DNA from 3 places in the Kitasatospora sp. NPDC086009 genome. Region 2 is predicted to be linked to each of the others. Evidence: riboswitches for the same ligand, from Rfam matches in the RefSeq annotation. Region 2 holds a riboswitch; each other region holds the start of a gene.
What was found. A riboswitch is a leader RNA that binds a small molecule or an ion and turns the genes downstream of it on or off. The one in region 2 is predicted to bind thiamine pyrophosphate.

Region 1 (3,237 bases), on a different contig from region 2:
GGCAAACCCCGCGGATCTCGCGGCGACGGCGGACGACCCGGCCGGCGCCGATCGTGGCCCCCCGGGACGTCCGACGACATCCGACGACGTGAAAGCGCACCGGCCCGCGACTCCCCCCACGGGACGCGGGCCGGTGCAGTCGGTGGAGAGTCAGTCCGCGATCGGCAGGTAGACCCGGTTGCCGTGCTCGGCGAACTCCTCGGACTTGGCCCGCATGCCCGCCAGGGCCTCGGCGTCGTAGTCCGAGGCGACGGCGGAGGAGCCGTCGCCGTGCTCGGCGCGGATCTGCTGGGAGATCTTCATGGAGCAGAACTTCGGGCCGCACATCGAGCAGAAGTGGGCCGTCTTGGCGGGCTCGGCGGGGAGGGTCTCGTCGTGGAACTCGCGGGCCGTCTCCGGGTCGAGGGCCAGGTTGAACTGGTCCTCCCAGCGGAACTCGAAGCGGGCGTCGGAGAGGGCGTCGTCCCAGGCCTGGGCGCCCGGGTGGCCCTTGGCCAGGTCGGCGGCGTGGGCGGCGATCTTGTAGGTGATGACGCCGGTCTTCACGTCGTCCCGGTTGGGCAGGCCCAGGTGCTCCTTGGGGGTGACGTAGCAGAGCATCGCGGTGCCCCACCAGGCGATCATCGCGGCGCCGATGCCCGAGGTGATGTGGTCGTAACCGGGGGCGACGTCCGTGGTCAGCGGGCCGAGGGTGTAGAACGGCGCCTCGTCGCAGATCTCCTTCTGGAGATCCATGTTCTCCTTGATCTTGTTCATCGGGACGTGGCCCGGGCCCTCGATCATCACCTGGACGTCCCGCTCCCGGGCGATCCGGCCCAGCTCGCCCAGCGTCTGCAGCTCGGCGAACTGCGCCTCGTCGTTGGCGTCGGCGATCGAGCCGGGGCGCAGGCCGTCACCGAGCGAGAAGGTGACGTCGTAGCTCGCGAGGATCTCGCAGAGCTCCTCGAAGTTGGTGTAGAGGAAGTTCTCCCGGTGGTGGGCCAGGCACCAGGCCGCCATGATCGAGCCGCCGCGCGAGACGATGCCGGTCTTGCGACGGGCCGTCAGCGGTACGTACCGCAGCAGCACGCCGGCGTGCACGGTCATGTAGTCGACGCCCTGCTCGCACTGCTCGACGATGGTGTCCCGGTAGACGTCCCAGCTGAGCTCCTCGGCCCGGCCGTCGACCTTCTCCAGCGCCTGGTAGAGCGGCACCGTGCCGATCGGGACGGGGGAGTTGCGCAGGATCCACTCCCGGGTGGTGTGGATGTTGCGGCCGGTGGAGAGGTCCATGACGGTGTCGGCGCCCCAGCGGGTGGCCCAGGTCATCTTCTCCACCTCCTCCTCGATCGAGGAGGTGACGGCGGAGTTGCCGATGTTGGCGTTGATCTTCACCAGGAAGTTGGTGCCGATGATCGACGGCTCCACCTCGGGGTGGTTCACGTTGACCGGGATGACGGCGCGGCCGCGCGCCACCTCGGCGCGGACGTACTCCGGGTCCAGGCCCTCGCGCAGGGCCACGAACTCCATCTCCGGCGTCACCACGCCGCGCCGGGCGTAGGCGAGCTGGGTGACGGAGGCGCCGGACCGGCCGCGCAGCGGGCGGCGCGGGCGGCCGGGGAAGACGGCGTCCAGGTTGCGCAGGTTCCCGCCGCGCGGCGAGGTGTGCTTGATCCCGTCGTCCTCCGGGCGGGCCTCGCGGCCGTCGTACTCCTCGACGTCGCCACGCTGGCGGATCCAGGCGTCCCGCAGCGGCGGCAGGCCGCGCCGCACGTCGGCCTCGTAGGCGGGGTCGGTGTACGAGCCGGAGGTGTCGTAGAGCGGGACGGTCCGGCCGTTGGTCAGGACGACCTCGCGGTACGGGACCCGCAGGTCGGGGCGGGACCCCTGGCGGTAGGCCTTGCGCCAGGCCGGGGTCGGGTAGCCGGTGGCCGCGCTTCCGGCGGCCTGGTTCCGGGCAGACTGCGGCTGTGCGTCGAACGTGGTCATCAGACCCTCTACTCCCTACGCCGGCATTACCCGGTCAGGTTCCTGCGGTCGACGCAGCGGTCGGCACGTCCAGCGACGTTCCGGTCAGCGCCCTCTCAGCCCGGTGCTCCGAGCTCCCGTGTCCGCAGGCGGTGTTGCCTGCGCATGACGTCCAACACCGTAGCGAGCGGATCGCCGCTGGTCCAGAGGGGGTCCCCGGGCGGCGACCCGGACCACGGGGCGCCGCGGCGCTCCGGGGCGGGCAGACTGGCAGTCACGCGGGGCGGGCGGCGAAGGAGGAGCGCAGTGATCGGGAGCACGGGGCGGGTCAGCGGAGCGGTGGGCGCGGGACTGGTCGGCGAGGTGATGGTGCACGTCCCGGAGCGCCGGGGCACGGAGGCGTTCCTCGCCTATCTCGCCGTGCCGGGTGACCGGCTGTCGGTCGGGACGCCCGTGGTGGTGATCGAGTACCACCCGCCCCGGACCGTCTACGTGGCACCGATCCTGCCGTGACAGGGTTGTGACGGACGGTCATGTGCGATCCCTTCTCCTCCGGTTGTCCCGGGCGGACAATCCGAGTCGGCGCATCTCATGCGCCGAAAGGGGGAGTTGAACCATGGTGTTCGTCATCATCGGGACCGCCGCCGGGGTACTGCTGGTGGGTGTCACGCTCTTCAAGCTCATGTGGCGGGTGGCCGAGCCCAACGAGGCCCTGATCATCTCCGGCTCCCGGCACCGGACCGAGGGGGTCGGGGACGGCCTGGGCTTCCGGATCGTCACCGGGCGGGGGACGTTCGTCACGCCGGGGCTGCAGGGCGTCCGCCGGCTCTCGCTGGACCTCAACGAGGCCGAGCTGGACGTCGAATGCGTCACCACGCAGGGCATCCCGGTCCGGGTCAAGGGCGTGGTGATCTTCAAGATCGGCGACGACGACGTCTCCATCGCCAATGCCGCCCGGCGATTCCTGGACCAGCAGAAGCTGATCAGCCAGCGGGTCCACAACGTCTTCGCCGGCCACCTGCGCTCGATCGTCGGCGGGCTCACCGTCGAGGACATGATCCGGGACCGCGAGCGGCTCACCGGGGAGACCAGGGCCGCCTCCGGGCTGGAGATGGAGAAGCTCGGGCTGATCATCGACACCCTGCAGATCCAGGAGATCATCGACCCGACCGGCTACATCAAGAACCTCGCCATCCCGCACGCCGCCGCCGTCCAGCGGGACGCCCGGATCGCCCAGGCCGCGGCCGACCGGATGGCCACCGAGGCGGAGCAGGAGGCCGCCGCCCGCAA
Region 2 (3,237 bases):
CCGGGTCGTACGCCACCTCCGCGCCGAGCACGGCGGCGGCCGCCGCCGCACCGGACTGCAGCGCGTGGTCCCAGTGCTGGACGGTCAGCCGGGCGCCGGCGCGGGCCGACGGGTAGCTCACGCAGTCGCCGGCCGCGTGGACGCCCGGCAGCGTGGTGCGCAGCCGCTCGTCGACCAGGATCGCGCCGGCGGCGTCCATCGCGACCCCGGAGCCGGCCAGCCAGCCGGTCGCCGGGCGGGCGCCGATACCGACCACCACCTCGTCGGCGGGCAGGTGCGAGCCGTCCGCCAGCAGCACCGCGCCGGGCTCGACCGCCGCGACGCCCAGCCCGCAGCGCAGCTCCACCCCGGCCTCGGCGTACCAGGCCGCCATCGCCCCGCCGATCACGGCCGGCAGCGCGCCGGGCACGGGCGCCGGGCCGGCCTCGACGACGGTGACCTCGCAGCCGGCCGCCCGGGCGGCGGTGGCCACCTCGGCGCCGATCCAGCCCGCGCCCACCAGGACCAGGCGCAGGCCGGGCCGGAGCAGGGCGCGCAGCGCCAGCGCGTCGTCCAGGGTGTGCAGCAGGTGGGCACGCTCGGCGCCGGGCAGGGCGCGCGGGGCGGCGCCGGTGGCGATCACCAGGGCGTCGTACGGGAGGTCGCCGCCGTCGGTGCGCAGCACGCCGGGGGTGAGGCCGGTGGCGCGGCGGCCGGTGAGCAGTTCGACGCCGAGCTGCGCGAGGTCGAGGTCGAGCGGGGTGGCGTCGGCCTTGCCGAGCAGCACCTCCTTGGAGAGCGGCGGTCGGTCGTACGGGGTGTGCGGCTCCTCGCCGACCACCACGATCCGCCCCCGCCAGCCGCCCTGCCGCAGGCCCGCGGCGCAGTGCGCCCCGGCCAGCCCGGCCCCCACCACGACCACCTGATCCGTCCCGCTCAGCTCTGCCACGCCCGTCACTGTACTGGCGGGCGCACGGGGCGCCAGAGGGCCTCGGGCGCCCCGCGTCCGCCCCTCGTACGCGCCTTCGGTGGCGGCGACCCCCGGAGTTATGGTGGGGGCACCATCACGGGAGCCCGGCGGACCGGGCTGAGAGGCGGGCTTGCACGGCCTGCGACCGTCCGAACCTGATCCGGGTCATACCGGCGAAGGGAGAGCAGCGACTTTGACACGCTTGGCAGCAGGTACCCATGCCCACGTGCTGGTCGTCGGCGGCGGCATCATCGGCCTCGCCGTCGCCTGGCGGGCGGCCCGGCGCGGACTGACGGACATCGCGGTGGTCGACCCCGACCCGGGCGGCGGGGCCGCCCGGGTGGCCGCGGGCATGCTGGCCCCCGTCACCGAACTCCAGTACGGCGAGGAGCCGTTGCTGCGCCTCGGGATGGCCTCCAACGAGCGGTACGCAGCCTTCGCCGACGAGCTCACCGAGGCTTCGGGCGGCCGGGACACCGGCTACCGCCGGTGCGGCACCGTCGCCGTCGCCCTCGACTCCGACGACCGCGAGGAGCTGCGCGAGCTGCACGCCTTCCACGGGCGGCTCGGCCTCGACTCGCAGTGGCTGACCGGCCGGGAGGCCCGCAAGCTGGAGCCGATGCTCGCCCCCGGCGTCCGCGGCGGCCTGCACGTCACCGACGACCACCAAGTGGACGGCCGCCGGCTGGCCGCGGCGCTGGTCCTCGCCTGCGAGCGGGCCGACGTGCGGCTGCACCGCACCGAGGCCACCGAGCTGCTGGTCGAGGGCGACCGGGCCGTCGGCGTCCGGCTCGGCACCGGGGAGACCCTGACCGCCGACCGGGTGGTGCTCGCCGCCGGCTCCCGCAGCCATCTGCTGCCCGGCCTGCCCGCCGGTGTGCTGCCGGCGATCCGCCCGGTGAAGGGCCAGATCCTGCGGCTGCGGATCCCCCCGGCCTACCGGCCGTTCCTCTCCCGCAACGTCCGCGCGGTGGTGCGCGGCCAACACCTCTACCTGGTGCCGCGCGAGGACGGCGAGCTGGTGATCGGCGCCACCAGCGAGGAGCAGGGCTACGACACCACCGTCACCGCCGGCGGGGTGTACGAGCTGCTGCGCGACGCCCACGAGCTGGTCCCCGGCATCACCGAGCTGCCGCTGGTGGAGACCTCCGCCGGGCTGCGGCCGGGCTCGCCGGACAACGCGCCGCTGCTCGGACCGACCGCCCTGCCCGGTCTGGTCGCCGCCACCGGCCACTACCGCAACGGCGTGCTGCTCACCCCGGTGACGGCCGACCTGCTCGCCGAGTACCTGGTCACCGGCACGACGCCCGCGCTCGCCGAGCCGTTCTCCCCCACCCGCTTCACCACGAAGGTCCCCGCATGAGCGAGATCGAACTCACCGTCAACGGCGAGCCCCGCCGGGTGCCCGCCGCCACCACCCTGGCCGAGGTGGTGACCACCCTCAGCCGGGCCAACTCCGGCGTCGCCGCCGCTCTCAACGAGGCCGTGGTGCCGCGCGGCTCGTGGCCGCTGACGCGACTGGCCGCAGGCGACCGGGTCGAGATCCTCACCGCCGTCCAGGGAGGCTGACCATGGCCGACGACGTGTTCACCATCGCCGGGACGGCCTTCGGCTCACGCCTGATCATGGGCACCGGCGGCGCCCCCAGCCTGGACGTCCTGGAACAGGCGCTGCGGGTCTCCGGCACCGAGCTGACCACCGTGGCGATGCGCCGGGTCGACGCCACCACCCAGGGCTCCGTCCTGGACGTGCTGACCCGCAACGGCATCCGCGTGCTGCCCAACACCGCCGGCTGCTTCACCGCCGGTGAGGCCGTTCTGACGGCCCGGCTGGCCCGTGAGGCGCTCGGTACCGACTGGGTGAAGCTGGAGGTGATCGCCGACGAGCGGACCCTGCTGCCCGACCCGATCGAGCTGCTGGACGCGGCCGAGACACTGGTCGACGACGGTTTCACCGTCCTGCCCTACACCAACGACGACCCGGTGCTGGCCCGGAAGCTGGAGGACGTCGGCTGTGCGGCGATCATGCCGCTGGGCTCGCCGATCGGCTCCGGCCTGGGCATCCGCAACCCGCACAACTTCCAGCTGATCGTGGAGAGCGCGACCGTCCCGGTGATCCTGGACGCGGGCGCCGGCACCGCCTCGGACGTGGCCCTGGCGATGGAGCTGGGCTGCGCCGCGGTGATGCTCGCCTCGGCGGTGACCCGGGCCCAGGAGCCGGTGCTGATGGCCGACGCGATGCGGCACGCCGTGGAGGCCGGCCGGCTCGCCCACCGGGCGGGCCGGATC
Region 3 (3,237 bases), on a different contig from region 2:
CTGGCCGTTGCGGGTGTACTCGACGTCGACGGTCTCGCCGGGCTTGTGCGTCCAGATCTTGCTGACCAGGGCCGGGCCGTTCTCGATCGGGCTGCCGCCGAGCTTGGTGATGACGTCGCCGGGCTTGAGGCCGGCCTTGTCGGCGGCGCCGCCGGGGGTGACGGCCGGGGTGCCCTGGATGTCGCGGGTCTGGATCTGCGCGCCGTCGCCCTTGTAGTCGTCGTTGCGCAGGACGTCCAGCTTGGCGTAGACCGGCTTGCCGGTCTTGATCAGCGTCTCGGCGACCCACTTGGCCTGGTTGATCGGGATGGCGAAGCCCAGGCCGATGCTGCCGGCCCGGCCGTTGGCCGAGGCGTTGGACTGGATCGCCGAGTTGATGCCCATCACCGCGCCGCCGGCGTCCAGCAGCGGGCCGCCGGAGTTGCCGGGGTTGATGGAGGCGTCGGTCTGCAGCGCGTTCATGTACGAGGACTGCGCGCCGGTCTCGTCGCCGGAGGCGACCGGGCGGTCCTTGGCGCTGATGATGCCGGTGGTGACGGTGGACTCCAGGCCGTACGGCGCGCCGATGGCGATCGTGGAGTCACCGACGTTGACCTTGTCGGAGTCGGCCAGCGGAAGCGGCGTCAGCTTGTCCTTGGGCGGGTTGTCGAGCTTCACCACGGCGACGTCGTAGCCCTCGGCGCGGCCGAGCACCGAGGCGCTGTAGGAGGTGCCGTCGGCGAACTTGACGGTCAGTTTGCCGCCGTTGGAGGCGGGCGCGACGACGTGGTTGTTGGTGAGGATGTGGCCCTCGGTGTCGAAGACGAAACCGGTACCGGTGCCGGACTCGCCGTTGCCCTGCGCCTTGATGGTGACGACGCTGGGCAGCGCCTTCTGCGCGATGCCGGCCACCGAGCCGGGGGCGGGCTCGTTCTTCTGGGTGCTGGCCTGGACGGTGGTGCTCCGGTGGTCGTCCGCGGCGCTGATGCCGTTGTCGTTGCGGTCCGCGACGGCGACGCCGAGCGCCCCGCCCGCCACACCGGCGACCAGGGCGACGGCGGCGATCAGCGCGATCAGGCCGCCGCGCTTCTTGCGCGGGCCGCCGGGCCCGGGGGTGCCGGGGTACTCGGCCGGGTAGCCGAGGGGCCCGCCGGGGTAGCCCGGGCCGCCGGGGGCGGCGGGGCCACCGGGCGGGGCCTCGTGGCCGCCCCAGCCGCCGAGCGGCTGGCCGGCGCCGAACGGGTGGTGCGTCGCCGGCGCGGCCGGAGCCCCGTACGGGTCGTGGGACGCCGCCGCGACCGGGGCGCCCGGTGTGGCGTACGGGTTGGTGACCGGCGCGGCCACCGGGGCGGCCGGCGCGGCCGGGGCCGGGGCCGGCGGCAGGACGGGCGGAGGTGCGTCGATGTACCCGGCCTCGGCGGCCGGAGCCGCCACCGGCTCGGCGGGCACGGCGGGCGCCGGGTCCGGGGCGCCGACCTTGCTGAACGCCAGCGTCGGCGTGAACCCGCCGGACGCGGGCGCGGCCGGAGCGGCGGGCGCCCCGGCGCCGGTGTCCGTCACGGTCCGGTCCGCCTCGGGCGCCGCCTGGACGGGACCGGGCGCCACCTGCGCCCGACCGTCAGGAGCGGGACCCACTACCCCCTGGCCGTCGGAGGGCTGCTCCCCCTGTGGCCCGGTGGGCCCAACCTCGCGCTCGGTGCTCACGGACGACCTCCATAGCTGACAGGACCAACAACCATAGTTTTTCGCACACTCGATTCGATTGCCGTAAGGACCCCTCTGAAGAAGTCATAAGAATCCTTAGCCCGGCCCGACAACGGCCCCCAGGCAGGCCCCCGCGACGGCCCCCCGGGACCCCGTGCGAGGCCGCCCCGCGGCGTCCCGCGATGCGGACCGCCGGACGCCTGGCCTTGGCGTTCACTCCCGCGCCGGTTAGCCTGTCGCTCCAAACTGACACGCGGGAGCTTGGACCCACCAGGCTGAGAGTGCGCCGGTCGACCGTACGCCACGAGCTCCGTGGACGGACCGTCGAGGGGGCGCAGACCGCCGGAACCTGTCCGGGTAATGCCGGCGTAGGGAGTATCGGCCATGCCGCCTGCTTCGCCATCCTCTTCTTCGGGCGCGCCCGCGTCCAAGGGTTTCCCCGAATCGTCCGCGACCGATCCCTGCGACGCCACCGGCGGGGCGGCCGGTTCCACCGGAGCGGGCACCGCCGTCCTGGACCGTCCGGACCGGGCGGACCGGGTCGAGGCCCCGTTCGTCCTCGACACCGAGCCGCCGCGCACGCTCCGCTTCCGGGACCACTTCGCGCTCTGGATGAACCTCGGCGTCAGCCTGATCGGCTTCACCACCGCCGCCACCGTGCTCGGCGCACCCGGCAGCGAGCTGTCGCTGGCCGCCGCGGTCACCGCGATCGTGGTCGGCACCGTGGTCGGCACCGCGATGCTCGGCGTGGCCGCGCTGATCGGGGCCCGGACCGGCGCGCCGGCGATGGCCAACCTGCGCGGACTGTTCGGGACGAAGCTCTCCTACGTGCCGACGGTGCTGAACATCGTCCAGTGCATCGGCTGGGGCGTGTACGAGCTGCTGGTCATCGCGATGGGCGCGCAGACGGTGGCGCACACCGACGGCTACCGCTGGCTCTTCGTCGTCCTGGCGGGCGCGGTGACCACCGCGCTGACCATCTGGCCGCTCGGCGCGATCGCGGTGCTGCGCCGCTTCGTCGCCGCGGCGGTCGCGGTGGCGATGGTCTACTTCACCGTCCAGCTGGGCCGGGGCGGCGTGTCCGACCCGGGCGCGGGCAACTGGCACGGCTTCCTCCGGGCCACCGACGCGATGATCGCGGTGTCGATCTCCTTCGTCCCGCTGGCCGCCGACTACACCCGGCACTCCCGCACCGCCCGCTCCGCGTTCTGGGGCAGCTTCTCCGGCTACACCGTCGCCCAGGTCTGGTGCTACGTGCTCGGCCTGTTCGCGCTGCTGCAGGCCGACGGCGACGCCTCCCGGATCTTCGACTCGTTCCTCGGCGTCTGGGCCGGCTGGTTCTTCCTGCTGGTGCTGGTGCTGCGCGAAACCGACCAGTCCTTCGCCAACGTGTACTCGACCGCGATGTCGGTCCATAACCTGCTGCCGAAGGTGGACCGCCGGGTGCTGACCGGCGCCACCGGCCTGCTGATCACCGTGCTGGCGCTGCAGATCACCGAGTTCACCGACTCCTACTACGCCTTCCTCGGTCTGATCGGCTCGGTGTTCGTGCCG

Region 1: linked by a shared signal. The riboswitch ahead of thiC (phosphomethylpyrimidine synthase ThiC) and the one ahead of thiO (glycine oxidase ThiO) in region 2 are both predicted to bind thiamine pyrophosphate.
Region 3: linked by a shared signal. The riboswitch ahead of ACIF6L_RS03480 (cytosine permease) and the one ahead of thiO (glycine oxidase ThiO) in region 2 are both predicted to bind thiamine pyrophosphate.

What each region holds. Positions count from the first base shown of each region.
Region 1 is NZ_JBITSA010000001.1:982,637-985,873, reverse strand. It holds gene thiC (phosphomethylpyrimidine synthase ThiC) at 151-1,968, opposite strand; TPP riboswitch at 1,964-2,098, opposite strand; gene ACIF6L_RS04520 (hypothetical protein) at 2,254-2,460, shown strand; gene ACIF6L_RS04515 (SPFH domain-containing protein) at 2,564-3,237, shown strand, end outside.
Region 2 is NZ_JBITSA010000002.1:508,002-511,238, reverse strand. It holds gene ACIF6L_RS07950 (NAD(P)/FAD-dependent oxidoreductase) at 1-937, opposite strand, end outside; TPP riboswitch at 1,036-1,148, shown strand; gene thiO (glycine oxidase ThiO) at 1,152-2,312, shown strand; gene thiS (sulfur carrier protein ThiS) at 2,309-2,518, shown strand; gene ACIF6L_RS07935 (thiazole synthase) at 2,521-3,237, shown strand, end outside.
Region 3 is NZ_JBITSA010000001.1:742,293-745,529, forward strand. It holds gene ACIF6L_RS03475 (S1C family serine protease) at 1-1,539, opposite strand, end outside; TPP riboswitch at 1,927-2,075, shown strand; gene ACIF6L_RS03480 (cytosine permease) at 2,068-3,237, shown strand, end outside.